DNA from 3 places in the Mesorhizobium sp. M0152 genome. Region 3 is predicted to be linked to each of the others. Evidence: predicted binding sites of a transcription regulator. Region 3 holds the regulator's gene; each other region holds the start of a gene.
The links. The regulator LexA, encoded in region 3, represses DNA repair genes until DNA is damaged. The targets are predictions, from matches to a motif close to TGTTCNNNNTGTGTTCNG.

Region 1: a site for LexA is predicted at 1,973-1,990, ahead of recA (recombinase RecA). Genes of this name have one in related genera too.
Region 2: a site for LexA is predicted at 1,801-1,818, ahead of NKJ26_RS20270 (ImuA family protein). Genes of this name have one in related genera too.

What each region holds. Positions count from the first base shown of each region.
Region 1 is NZ_JAMYTH010000004.1:202,167-206,142, forward strand. Features, by position in the region: gene alaS (alanine--tRNA ligase) at 1-553, opposite strand, end outside; gene recA (recombinase RecA) at 818-1,915, opposite strand; gene NKJ26_RS06500 (carbohydrate kinase family protein) at 2,196-3,140, shown strand; gene NKJ26_RS06505 (pseudouridine-5'-phosphate glycosidase) at 3,217-3,976, shown strand, end outside.
Region 2 is NZ_JAMYTH010000020.1:62,444-66,419, forward strand. Features, by position in the region: gene NKJ26_RS20265 (winged helix-turn-helix domain-containing tetratricopeptide repeat protein) at 1-1,325, shown strand, start outside; gene NKJ26_RS20270 (ImuA family protein) at 1,850-2,608, shown strand; gene NKJ26_RS20275 (Y-family DNA polymerase) at 2,523-3,976, shown strand, end outside.
Region 3 is NZ_JAMYTH010000001.1:181,402-185,377, reverse strand. Features, by position in the region: gene kynU (kynureninase) at 1-192, opposite strand, end outside; gene NKJ26_RS00880 (TetR/AcrR family transcriptional regulator) at 325-975, opposite strand; gene lexA (transcriptional repressor LexA) at 1,437-2,174, shown strand; gene NKJ26_RS00870 (ComEC/Rec2 family competence protein) at 2,168-3,976, opposite strand, start outside.

The sequences.
Region 1 (3,976 bases), on a different contig from region 3:
CCCAGATGTGTTCGCCCCGGTCGATGAATATCTCGGAGCACGGCCCGCAAGGGCCGGTGTCGCCCATGGCCCAGAAATTGTCCGATGTGGGAATGCGGATGATGCGGTCGTCGGAGAGGCCTGCGATCTTCTTCCAGAACCCGGCTGCCTCGTCGTCCGTATGATAGACGGTGACCAGCAGCTTGTCCTTGTCCAGCCCGAACTCCCTGGTGATCAGGTTCCAGGCAAGTTCGATGGCGCGCTCCTTGAAGTAGTCGCCAAAGGAGAAATTGCCGAGCATCTCGAAGAAGGTCAGATGGCGCGCGGTGTAGCCGACATTGTCGAGATCGTTGTGCTTGCCGCCGGCGCGAACGCTCTTCTGGGCGGTGGTGGCGCGCGAATAGGGCCGCTTCTCCAAACCGGTAAAGACGTTCTTGAACTGCACCATGCCGGCATTGGTGAACATCAGCGTCGGATCGTTGCGCGGCACCAGCGGGCTCGATGCCACGATTTCGTGACCCTCCTTGCGGAAATAGTCGAGAAATGTCGACCGGATCTCGTTCACGCCACTCATGAAATGCTGCCTTTTCGAGAGAACCGCCGGGGCGGAAAATGGACATGGCCTTTTAGCGGTCGCACCGCACCCTGTCCAGAAACACGGAATGGGCCAATTGGCGGCTTCCGCCAGCAGTTGGAACCGCCTCTACCCCGCCAAAACGCAAACCGCCGGCACGAAGCCGGCGGTTTGAAACACAACAACACAGAACTCAATTACATAAGCCCGAGATAATAGAGCAGGATTATGGCCGAACTCCGGCGGGTACCCCTGCCCGGGCCGTTACATGGCGCCGGCTTCATCCTCGAACCCATCGTCGCCACCTTCGGAACCGCCATTCTCGAGGAATTTCTCGGCGATCAGCCCGGCATTCTGCCTGAGCGCAAGTTCGATCTCGCGGGCGGTATCGGGATTGTCGCGCAGGAACAGTTTTGCATTCTCGCGGCCTTGGCCCAGACGCTGCGAATTGTAGGAAAACCAGGCGCCTGATTTCTCGACCACGCCGGCCTTGACGCCGAGGTCGACCAGTTCGCCGGTCTTGGACACGCCCTCGCCATACATGATGTCGAACTCGACCACCTTGAAGGGCGGCGCCAGCTTGTTCTTGACCACCTTGACGCGGGTCTGGTTGCCGACGACCTCGTCGCGGTCCTTGACCGAGCCGATGCGGCGGATGTCGAGACGGACAGAAGCATAGAATTTCAGCGCGTTGCCGCCGGTGGTGGTTTCGGGCGATCCGAACATGACGCCGATCTTCATGCGGATCTGGTTGATGAAGATGACCATGGTGTTGGAGCGCGAGATCGAGGCGGTCAGCTTGCGCAGCGCCTGGCTCATCAGGCGGGCCTGCAGGCCCGGCAGAGAATCGCCCATCTCGCCTTCGATTTCAGCGCGCGGCGTCAACGCCGCGACCGAATCGACCACCAGCACGTCGATGGCGCCGGAGCGCACCAGCGTATCGCAGATCTCCAGCGCCTGCTCACCGGTGTCGGGCTGCGAGATCAGGAGGTTTTCCAGATCGACGCCGAGCTTGCGGGCATAGACCGGATCGAGCGCGTGCTCGGCATCGACGAAGGCGCAGATGCCGCCCTTCTTCTGGGCTTCCGCCACCGTGTGCAAAGCAAGCGTCGTCTTGCCCGAGCTTTCCGGCCCGTAGATCTCGATGATGCGGCCGCGCGGCAGACCGCCGACGCCAAGCGCGATGTCGAGGCCAAGCGAACCGGTCGGCACCGTTTCGATCTCGACGACCTGCTCGTTCGCGCCGAGCCGCATGATCGAGCCCTTGCCGAAAGCCCGCTCGATTTGCGACAGCGCCGCATCCAGAGCCTTTGATTTGTCCACTGCCTTATCCTCTACAAGCCGCAAAGTATTCTGAGCCATGATACATCACCCCTTGGTCGTCAATGAAGGCCGGACAATCCGTTATCCCTATCTGTTTGTACCTTTTTTGTTCTCATTTGTCAAGATGCGCCAACTTATTGAAAAACAACCAACATCCTGATTTGTTCTTTTTTTGTCTCGCGATTTCGCCCCGGGATGCCCCTGAATCCGCCAAACTCAGGTTGCCGTGCAGGCCTCGCGAATCGCTCCCGTTGGCTGCGAAGCTCCGTCGCACGGCATGGCGCTTGTGCGTGACGGCCAACAAAGGTCATATCGGCATATGGTGAAATCTCCAAGAATCCTGGCGGTCGGCGGTGCCCATATCGACCGGCGCGGCCAGGTGTCCGGACCCTACGTGCCGGCGGCCTCCAATCCGGGCACGATGCGCGAGGATGTCGGCGGCGGCGTCTTCAACGCCTTGCGCAGCACGGTGCGGCGCGGCGTCTCGGCCTCGCTGCTGTCGGTGCGCGGCGGCGATGCAGCCGCCGATACGGTTTCGCGGGCCATCGCCGAAGCAGGCATTGCCGATCTGTCGGCGGTGTTCCTCGATCGCACGACGCCGAGCTATACGGCTCTGATCGACCGCGAGGGCGAACTGCTCGTCGGCTTTGCCGACATGGCGCTCTATGAGCTGGCGTTTCCCAAGCAGATCCGTCGCTCCAGGGTGCGGGAGGAGATCGCCGCCGCCGATGCCGTCCTGTGCGACGCCAACCTGCCATCGGCGGCCCTGGAGCGGCTGGTATCGCTTGCCGCCGGCAAGCCCGTGTTCGCCATCGCCATTTCACCGGCCAAGATCGTGCGCTTGAAACCCGTCCTTGGCGATCTGGCCCTAGCCTTCATGAACAGGCGCGAAGCGGTCGCACTTGCCGGGCTTGACGATGCCGCCTCCCGGCAAGACATCGTCGACGGGCTGAGAAGCACCGGCCTCGTCAGCGCGGTGGTCACAGCGGGAGGCGGCCCGGTGCTGGGCTTCGACCGCGACGGCACCTTTGCCGTCATTCCGCCGCCTCCGAGGAAGGTCGCCGACGTCACCGGCGCCGGCGATGCGCTGGCGGGCGCGACGGTCGCCGCCTTGCTGCGCGGCATGGCCTTGCGTGCGGCGCTGCGGGAAGGCGTCGCCGCCGCGACGCTTGCCGTCGAGAATGCCAATGCGGTGCCGGATTTCACCGCGGCGGCGTTCACCGAAGCGCTGGCTCTTGTGCCCGATGCGCAGGAAATGGCATGAGACCGGCCAGTTCATAGTGCCGCGGTGCCGCTCAAGCGTCCGATAGGATGCGCCGCACTCCGGATTGGAGATCCAGATGACCCCAGAGACCGCCCGCCCCTTCATCGATGTCCACGCGCCGGTGGCGCAAGCCCTGGCCGCCGGGCAGCCTGTCGTGGCGCTGGAAAGCACCATCATCACCCACGGCATGCCCTACCCCGACAATGGCGCCATGGCAGCGGACGTCGAAAAGATCATCACCGATGGCGGCGCGGTGCCGGCGACGATCGCCGTGGTCGGCGGCCGCATCAAGATCGGCCTCTCCGACGGCGAGCGCGAATCGCTGGCCATGACCGGCGATGCCATGAAGCTGTCGCGCGCCGATCTCGGCTTTGCCGTGGCGCAAGGGCGCACCGGCGGCACCACGGTCGCCGCCACAATGATCGCGGCGCATATGGTCGGCATAAAAGTGTTCGCCACCGGCGGCATCGGCGGCGTGCACAAGGGCGCGGAAAAGAGTTTCGATATTTCCGCCGACCTCGACGAACTGGCCCGCACGCCGGTCATCGTCGTCTCGGCCGGCGCCAAGGCCATCCTCGACATCGAGAAGACCTTGGAGGTGCTGGAGACGCGCGGCGTGCCCGTGGTCGGCCATGGCTGCGAAACGATGCCGGCCTTCTGGTCCAGGCATTCGCCGTTCCGCGCGCCGCTGACCTTGCAAAAGCCGGAAGACATCGCGCATTTCTACCTGACGCGGCAGGCGCTGGGGCTGGCGGGCGGCATGCTGATCGCCAACCCGGTGCCCGAGGGCCACGAAATCCCGGCCGACGAGATGGCGGGCTATATCGACGCGGCAC
Region 2 (3,976 bases), on a different contig from region 3:
TGCGCAAGTGCATAGGCGACGAGATGCAGTCCCTGGTCCGCACCGTTCCTCGACGCGGCTACATGTTTCAGCCTGCCGAAGACTTCGCGTCCGTTTCGCTGGCGCCGGCCACCACTGCGGTCGTAACCGGACGGACGCCCGAACCGATGGTGGCCATCCTGCCGTTTCACATTAACGCTGACGATGCAACGGCAAAGCCACTCTTTGATGGGGCGGTCGAGGAGATCACCAACGCACTGTCCTATTTCAAGACAATTGCGGTGCTGGCGCGCCATTCGGCTTTCGCACTCGCCGAACACTCTGTGCAGGACATCTGGGCGACCGCCGAACGTCTCGGCGCCGACTACGTCGCGGAGGGCACAGTTGAAAGCACTCCCGATGGTTACAGCACGCGCGTGGTATTATCGGAGACGGCCTCCGGCCGGAGGGTTTGGGCGCACACTTTTTCATTTCAGGTCAGCGAGATTTTCGCTTTTCAAAAAACGGTGGCGCAACGGATTGCCGGCGCGCTGGTCGCCAACATCGAGAGCGCGGCCATGCGGCGCATTTCCCCCGCACCTGCTGCCAACGTGACGGCTTATGTCCACATCTTGCGCGGCATTGCGCTGCTGCGCAGCTATGGCGAGCGGGTCAACCACGAGGCCCGCGACCATCTGCTGAAGGCGCTCGAAAGCGATCCGGATTCGGGGCTCGCCCACGCCTACATCGCTCTGGCCGATACAATCATAGGCGGTTACAGCTCCGCACCCCGATCTGTGCTGGACCAAGCGCGCGACCGGGCTCTCCATGCCACGGCCCTCAGTCCCGATGAGGCTCGATGCCATCGCATTCTCGCACTGATCCTGCTCTACCTGTCGGACTTCGACGCCGCAGCACAGCATTTCGCCCGCGCGCTTGAGCTCAATCCCTACGATGCTGACACCTTGGCCCAGACCGGCTTTTTCGAAGCCATCCGGGGCCATGGCGAGACCGGCCTGGCGCTGCTTGATCAAGCTATCCATCTCAATCCGATGCACCCGACATGGTATTATTTCGACAGGGGCGAGGCCCTGCTTGTTCTTGGCCGTTATCAGGAAGCGGTGGTCGCGTTTTCATGCCTGCCGCGCAAGAGCGGATGGTTTTGGGCTCGGCTTGCCGCATGCTATGCCCTGGAGGGCGACATCGACAGGGCCCAGCGGTGCGCAGTGGAAGGACGACAGCTGGAGCCTGACTTGACCGTGCAGGCCATCGTCGCTGATCTTCGCTTCGAGCGTGTCGAGGATCGGGAACGGATAAGGTCCGGTCTCGAACTTGCAGGTTGGGGGGCTAGCGAGACTGCTGGATAGTTCAAGTTAGACGCTCGACATCATGGCTGGCACAGGCTTCACCGAGTTCGAATTAGTCACGCTGGTGATGGTCGAGTCAGTGCCTGATCGATCCATTGGTTGTCTGAATGCCAGCTTGACACCAGTGACTGCTCTTCTTCCTTGCGCAGCAGGAGCGGGCCAGCACCCTTCAGCCCAAGAGCTCATTCGAGGTGAGTTCAGGGCAGGGTTCATTTCTGTCGTCTCAAGCTGTCGTCAAACGCGCTGGCGAAAATGTCGGCCTCATTTCGCGACCAGATCAGCGGCGGGCGCAGCTTGAGGGTGTCAGGCGTGCGTTTTCCATGAGGGTGTTTCGGGCAAGCATGTTCTCGGGCACCCGTGGCGCCCAAAACTCCGAAAATGGAACTCGCATTTTCGCACTGAAGGATATGGCTCGCGCATCGAATAACTCCTCCGCAGGGGCACGACATCATCCCGGTTGACTCTTGGCCAAGACGAGAACAAATGTAGAACCTATCACAGGTTTTCCGCGTTTCAAGGGTCAGATGAGTGTATCGGCGCCCCCCGCTGCCATTTCCGAGCTTCGAGAACGCATCGCGCGTCTCGAAGGTGGAAATAGGCGCGCGCGTACGGTTTTGCCGTTCGGAGTGGCCGCGATCGACAGGGTTCTGCCGGGAGGGGGACTGGCTTTTGGCGGTCTGCACGAGGTCGCGGGCGGTGGCAATGGCGCCGTCGATGGCGCAGCCGCGGCACTCTTCGCTGCCGGTATTGCCGCGCGCACGATGGGCAAGGTGCTGTGGTGCGTTACCCGGCCCGATCTTTTCGCGCCTGCAATCGAACAGGCCGGCCTTCCTCCGGGACGGGTAATCTATGTCGAAGCCGGCGACGAGAAATCCGTTCTCGCCTGTTTCGAAGAGGGTCTTCGTGGCGGTTTTGGCGCTGTCGTTGCCGAGATTGCACGGCTTTCGATGACGGCGTCACGGCGGCTTCAGCTTGCCGCCGAAAGCTCCGGCGCCATCGGCATCGCCATTCGCCGCTGGCGGCGACAGACTGAAGCAACCGATTTTGGTCAGCCGACAGCCGCCGAAACCCGCTGGCGGGTGTCGGTCCTGCCGTCGACGCCATTGCCGGTTCAGGGAGTCGGGCGTGCGCGCTGGCAGCTTGAACTGATCCGATGCCGGGCAGGAGAGAGTGCAGATTTTATAGTGGAGGCTTGCGATGCCAAGGGTCGTATCGCTCTTCCTTCCGATGTGGCCGACAGACCGTTTCAGAAGGAAATCGAGCGCCGCCGCGCCTCCGCCTGAGACGCCGCTCGTCCTCATCGGCCGCGACGGCCGCCGCCGTGTTGTGCTTGCCGCTGATGCTGCAGCACACGCAGCCGGTCTGCGTATCGGCATGCCGGCGAGCAAGGCGCAGGCTCTCATCCCGGGTCTCGCGATTCATGACGCTGAGCCCGAGGCCGACGAAATCGCGCTCGAGCGGTTGGCGCTGTGGGCGCTGCGCCGCTACGCTCCGATCGTCGCTGCTGATCCACCGGACGGCATTGTCATCGATACGACCGGCGCCGACCATCTGCATGGCGGCGAGGCGGCGATGCTCACGGAGATGGTCGAGCGGCTTGGCGCATCGGGCTTTGCGGCACGCTGCGCGGTCGCCGATAGCTGGGGAGCAGCCCACGCACTGGCCCGCTTCGGTACACGGCAGACGGTTGTGGTTCCATCCGGCTCCATTGCACAAGCGATCTTGCCTTTGCCGATCGCTGCGCTCCGCCTTCCCGCCGCGACGATCGATAGCCTGAGACGGCTTGGCTTCGAGACAATCGCGGATCTCGCGGGCACGCCGCGCGCGTCGCTCGCCTTGCGTTTTGGACCGGAGCCCGGCCGCCGCCTCGACCAGGCCTTTGGACGAGTGAGCGAACCGATCGAGCCGATCCGGCCGCAGGAAATCGTCGAAGTGCGCCGCAATTTTGCCGAGCCGATCGGCGCGGCAGAAACAATTGCGCGCTATACCGGCAAGCTGGTGGCCGAGCTTTGCGCCGCACTTGAGACGCGAGGGCTTGGCGCGCGCCGGCTCGACCTTCTGTTCTTCCGCGTCGATAATCGGATCGAGGCGATCCGCGTCGGCACGGCAATGCCCGTACGCGATGTGAAGCGCTTGACCCGGCTTCTCACCGACAAAATCGAGACGATCGATCCAGGGTTCGGCATCGAGCTGATGCGGCTTGCCGCGACCGTTGCCGAGCCGCTGCGGGCCAAGCAGATGATTTCCACGCTCGCCGAGGCGCCGGAGCCAGACGTTTCGGATGTGATCGACGTCCTCGCCAACCGTGTCGGCGAGGACCGGCTTTATCGCTTCGCCCCGGTGCAGAGCGACGTTCCCGAACGGTCGGTTCAACGCATTGCTCCAATGGCGCCTGATACCGGTGAAGGCTGGCCCAACCATTGGCCGCGTCCAACTCGGTTGCTGCCGCGGCCTGAGCCGATCGAGACGGTAGCACTTCTTCCCGACCATCCGCCCGTGACCTTTACCTGGCGCGGCGTTCGCCGGCGCGTGAAACGGGCGGACGGCCCGGAACGCGTCTTCGGGGAATGGTGGAAGCGCGACGGGGAGCTGGCTGCGGTGCGGGACTACTTCCAGGTCGAAGACGAGAACGGCGAGCGCTACTGGGTCTA
Region 3 (3,976 bases):
GATGAGATCCTGCGCCCATTCCTGTGTCGCGGCCTTGTTCAGTTCCTCGAAGACGGCGGGAGAAGCAGCACCCAACGAATTGCCGTCGAGGTAGATCACCCCTTCCGGCAAGACGAAGCGATCGCGCATGGCACGCAGCGAATCCGCGGCGTCCATCGCCTCGATCGCTGCCAGATCGGGAATTTTGCTCATGGTCACGATGTTCCTCGTTGAAAAGAGTGCGCCTGCGGCCGGGGCAAGGGCTGGTTGAAATCAGGCGTCAGGTCGCAACCAAGCTCCTCAGCAGGCGCGACAGAAGGGCGGACAGGTAGGGAACCGCGATCATCATCGTGTACTCCTGTCCGCGTTTGGCGAAGACCGGCCGCCCTTGTCGGGCGCATAGAGGCGCAAGAACAGGGTGAGCGCCCTGTTCGATCTTTGCTCGATTTCCGGCGCAGGCAGTTCCTCCAGGACCCCGACAATCCGACGAACCTGAAGATCGCCGATCAAGAGACGGACATAGATGTCGGCAGCTTCGGCAGGATCGTCACAGGCGATCAGGCCGTCCCGACTTGCGGTTCGAAGCAGGTCGCCAACAAGCGGCATTATGGTGTTGCGGCCGAATTGCGCGATCGATTGGCCAAGCGTGCCTGTATCGTTGACGTCGCCCGCTGCGGCACGATTGAGCGCCACCGCCTTGTCGCCCGTCACCAGGGTCAGCAAGACCGGCCCTAGCAAGCCCAGGGTTTCGAGGGGATCGCGAGCCTGGTGAAGGGCGTCCTCCAGCAGCTTCCTTGCCTCTCCCGCATTGGCTTCGATCAGGGATCGAAACAGCACCTGCTTGTTGCCGTACCAGTTGTAGAGGGTTTCGTTCGACGCCGATGCCCGCTTGGCGATGGCAAGCAGGGACGCGCTTTTGTAGCCGGTTTCCCGGAGCACCGCATAGGCGGCATGCTCTATCCGTGCGCGGCGCGCTGCCTGCTTCGGCGTGATCATTCATGTTCCTCCGCGCAAACCGTATACTCCTATACGGTTTCGTCAAGCGAGCGGGAAGCAACGAGCAAAAAGGCGGCCCTTCGCGTCCTACGGTGCCCGGCCGCTTTCTGGCATGCAGTTGGCATTTTGGCTTCGTTTCGTTCACGAGCGACGGAGGTTTTTCGACCCGCCGAAACGCACCCGGCATTTGTCGGCAACACAGCTTGCGGGATTATGCCAAAAGTGAGATCGATCGGTCCACGGGCCATTAACCGAAACAATTTCAATGGGCCCGAGCGCGCGTCGACGGAGGACCGCGCCTTTGGGATGCCGGTTGCGAGCGGCTACTTCGTTTCCGCAGCCTTAACAAATTCATTAAACTTTAAACAGTTGCGGAACACAACTGGAACAGATAGTGTTTGTTCTGGGTTTGTTTTTCTGATTCTGATTCAAACCCGTTGTTCAATGTCTTGGGGGCCGCCATGCTGACACGCAAGCAACATGAACTGCTGATGTTCATCCATGAACGACTCAAGGAAAGCGGCATTCCGCCCTCCTTCGACGAGATGAAGGAAGCGCTCGATCTCGCTTCCAAGTCCGGTATCCATCGGCTGATCACGGCGCTGGAGGAGCGCGGCTTTATTCGCCGGCTGCCCAACCGGGCGCGGGCGCTGGAAGTGCTGCGGCTGCCGGATTCGATCGCGCCGGGCCTCAATGCGGCAAAAAAATTCTCGCCAAGCGTCATCCAGGGCAGTCTTGGGCAAGGCAGCCTCGGCCGCCAGATCAAACCGGCGCAATCGCGGATGTCATCGGCTGGCAATGACGACGATGCGGTTTCCGCGGTATCGATCCCGGTGATGGGCCGTATCGCCGCCGGTGTGCCGATCGATGCCATACAGCATCAGACGCATTCGATCTCGGTGCCGCCTGACATGATCATGGGTGGCGAACACTATGCGCTCGAGGTCAAGGGCGACTCGATGATCGAGGCCGGCATCTTCGACGGCGATACCGTCATCATCCGCAACGCCGACACGGCCAGCCCTGGCGAAATCATCGTAGCGCTGGTGGATGAAGAAGAAGCGACGCTGAAACGGTTCCGCCGCAAGGGAGCTTCGATTGCTCTCGAGGCAGCCAATCCCGCCTATGAAACGCGCATTTTCGGGCCAGACAGGGTCAAGGTGCAAGGCAAGCTGGTCGGGCTGATCAGACGCTATTGAGGCGGCTGCGGTTTTACCGCTGGCTTGTCGGGTTTGTTGTAGGGCGGCAGCCCCCTCGCCTCGCGTGAAAATTTGCGTTGCGTGTGCCAAGGCCGGTATGGGCTGTCCACGGCGAAGCTGATTGTCGCTGGTGCGATCGCCGATTGGCGGTCGAAGAAGACGGCCGCACTGCCTTTGCGGGCGAGTTGCCGCTTGGTGACGACAAGCACCAGCGGGTTGTGACAGGGGTCATATGCCGTTGCATCATTGATGACGATCAGGTCGGCGAAACCGCAGGCTTTCCACGCATCCTTGCGGTCTTCGACATGCGCTATGATTGCACCCGATGAGTGCCTGGCGAGACAGACGCCTGATATGCAATAGAAAGGTGATCCCGGCGGCAGCCCGATGGAATCGGCGATGTCGAATTCGCCGTCTCCTTCGGTGAAGATTTCCGGCACGACGATGGTTTCGGATGTCAGGGCGCGTTTCCAGTTGTCGACGGTGAATTCGTTCGGGCGTGCCCGACTGACCGCAAGTTCGCCGCCGCCGATCGGCAGTGCGACCAGCCGCGCATCCTCCGAGATCAGCACATCCGGCGTGCGCGTATCGCCGACGATCAACAGACCGGCGAGCGCGAATGGAAGTGCTCCAAGCCGCAGCCATGTCGTTGCCATTGTCGCGATGACGAGGGCAATGGTCACCAACAGCACCGACTGCTGCGAAATCAGCCCGACGGCATCGACCGGCGAACGCTCGGAAATCCAGCTTGATATGGCGATCATGACAGTCAACCCCTTGCCCATCAGGTAAAGGGACGGCCCATCCAGCCCGAACGGCATCAACAGTGCACTGGCAACGGCCAGGAACATCACGAGCGTCACGATCGGCATGATGGCCAGATTGGCGAACAGGCTGAGCGGCGACACGCGCTGAAAATGCCAGATGGCGAAAAGTGCCGTGGCGCCGCCGGCGATGATCGACGTCATGGCAAGTCCGCCGGTCGCCAGCAGGAGTTTTCGCGTCAGGAAACCCGGCAGGGATCGCTTCGGCGGTGGCGGTCTGGTCTTTCCCGCACGGTGATCCGCCCAGCCGGCATAGGCGCCGACCAGCGCGGCGGTCGCGGCGAAAGACATCTGGAAACTCGGGCCGACCACTTCATGCGGCGACACCACGATGACGGCGATCGCCGAGATCGCCAGGTTGCGCATGGTCAGCGCCGCCCGATCGAACAGCACCGCGATCAGCATCACCGCCAGCATGATGAAGCTGCGCTCGGCGGCAACGACGACGCCCGAGATGACAAGATAGGCGGCAATCGAGCAAAGTGCCGCCACGGCGGCGTATTTCTTGACCGGCCGACGCGCTGAAAAATCCGGGAACAGGGCAAAGACGCCGCGCAGCAGGCCCATGATGGTGCCTGCGACCAGCGCCATGTGCAGTCCGGAAATGGAGATGATGTGATAGATGCCAGTACGGCGCATCGCTTCGTTGATTTCGTCAGGAATGCCGGCGCGCACGCCGACGATCAGCGCCGCGGCGATCTCGCCTTCGGCACCGCCGACAATGTCCCTGATGTGATCGGCGATGCCTTCGCGGGCGGTTTCCACCGCCGAGGAAAGGCGGGCCGACAGCGGCATGCCATCGTCACCTGTGGCGACGATTTTTGGATTGCCGAGAAAGAACCCGCTGCCGCCGATGCCCGCGAAATAGCTGTCGAAGGAGAAGTCGTAGCTGTCCGGCCGCACCGGGCCTGTCGGCGGAAGCAGCTTGGCATAGCCGGTGACCAGGGAACCGGCGGTCAGTTCGGCCGGTATCTTGCG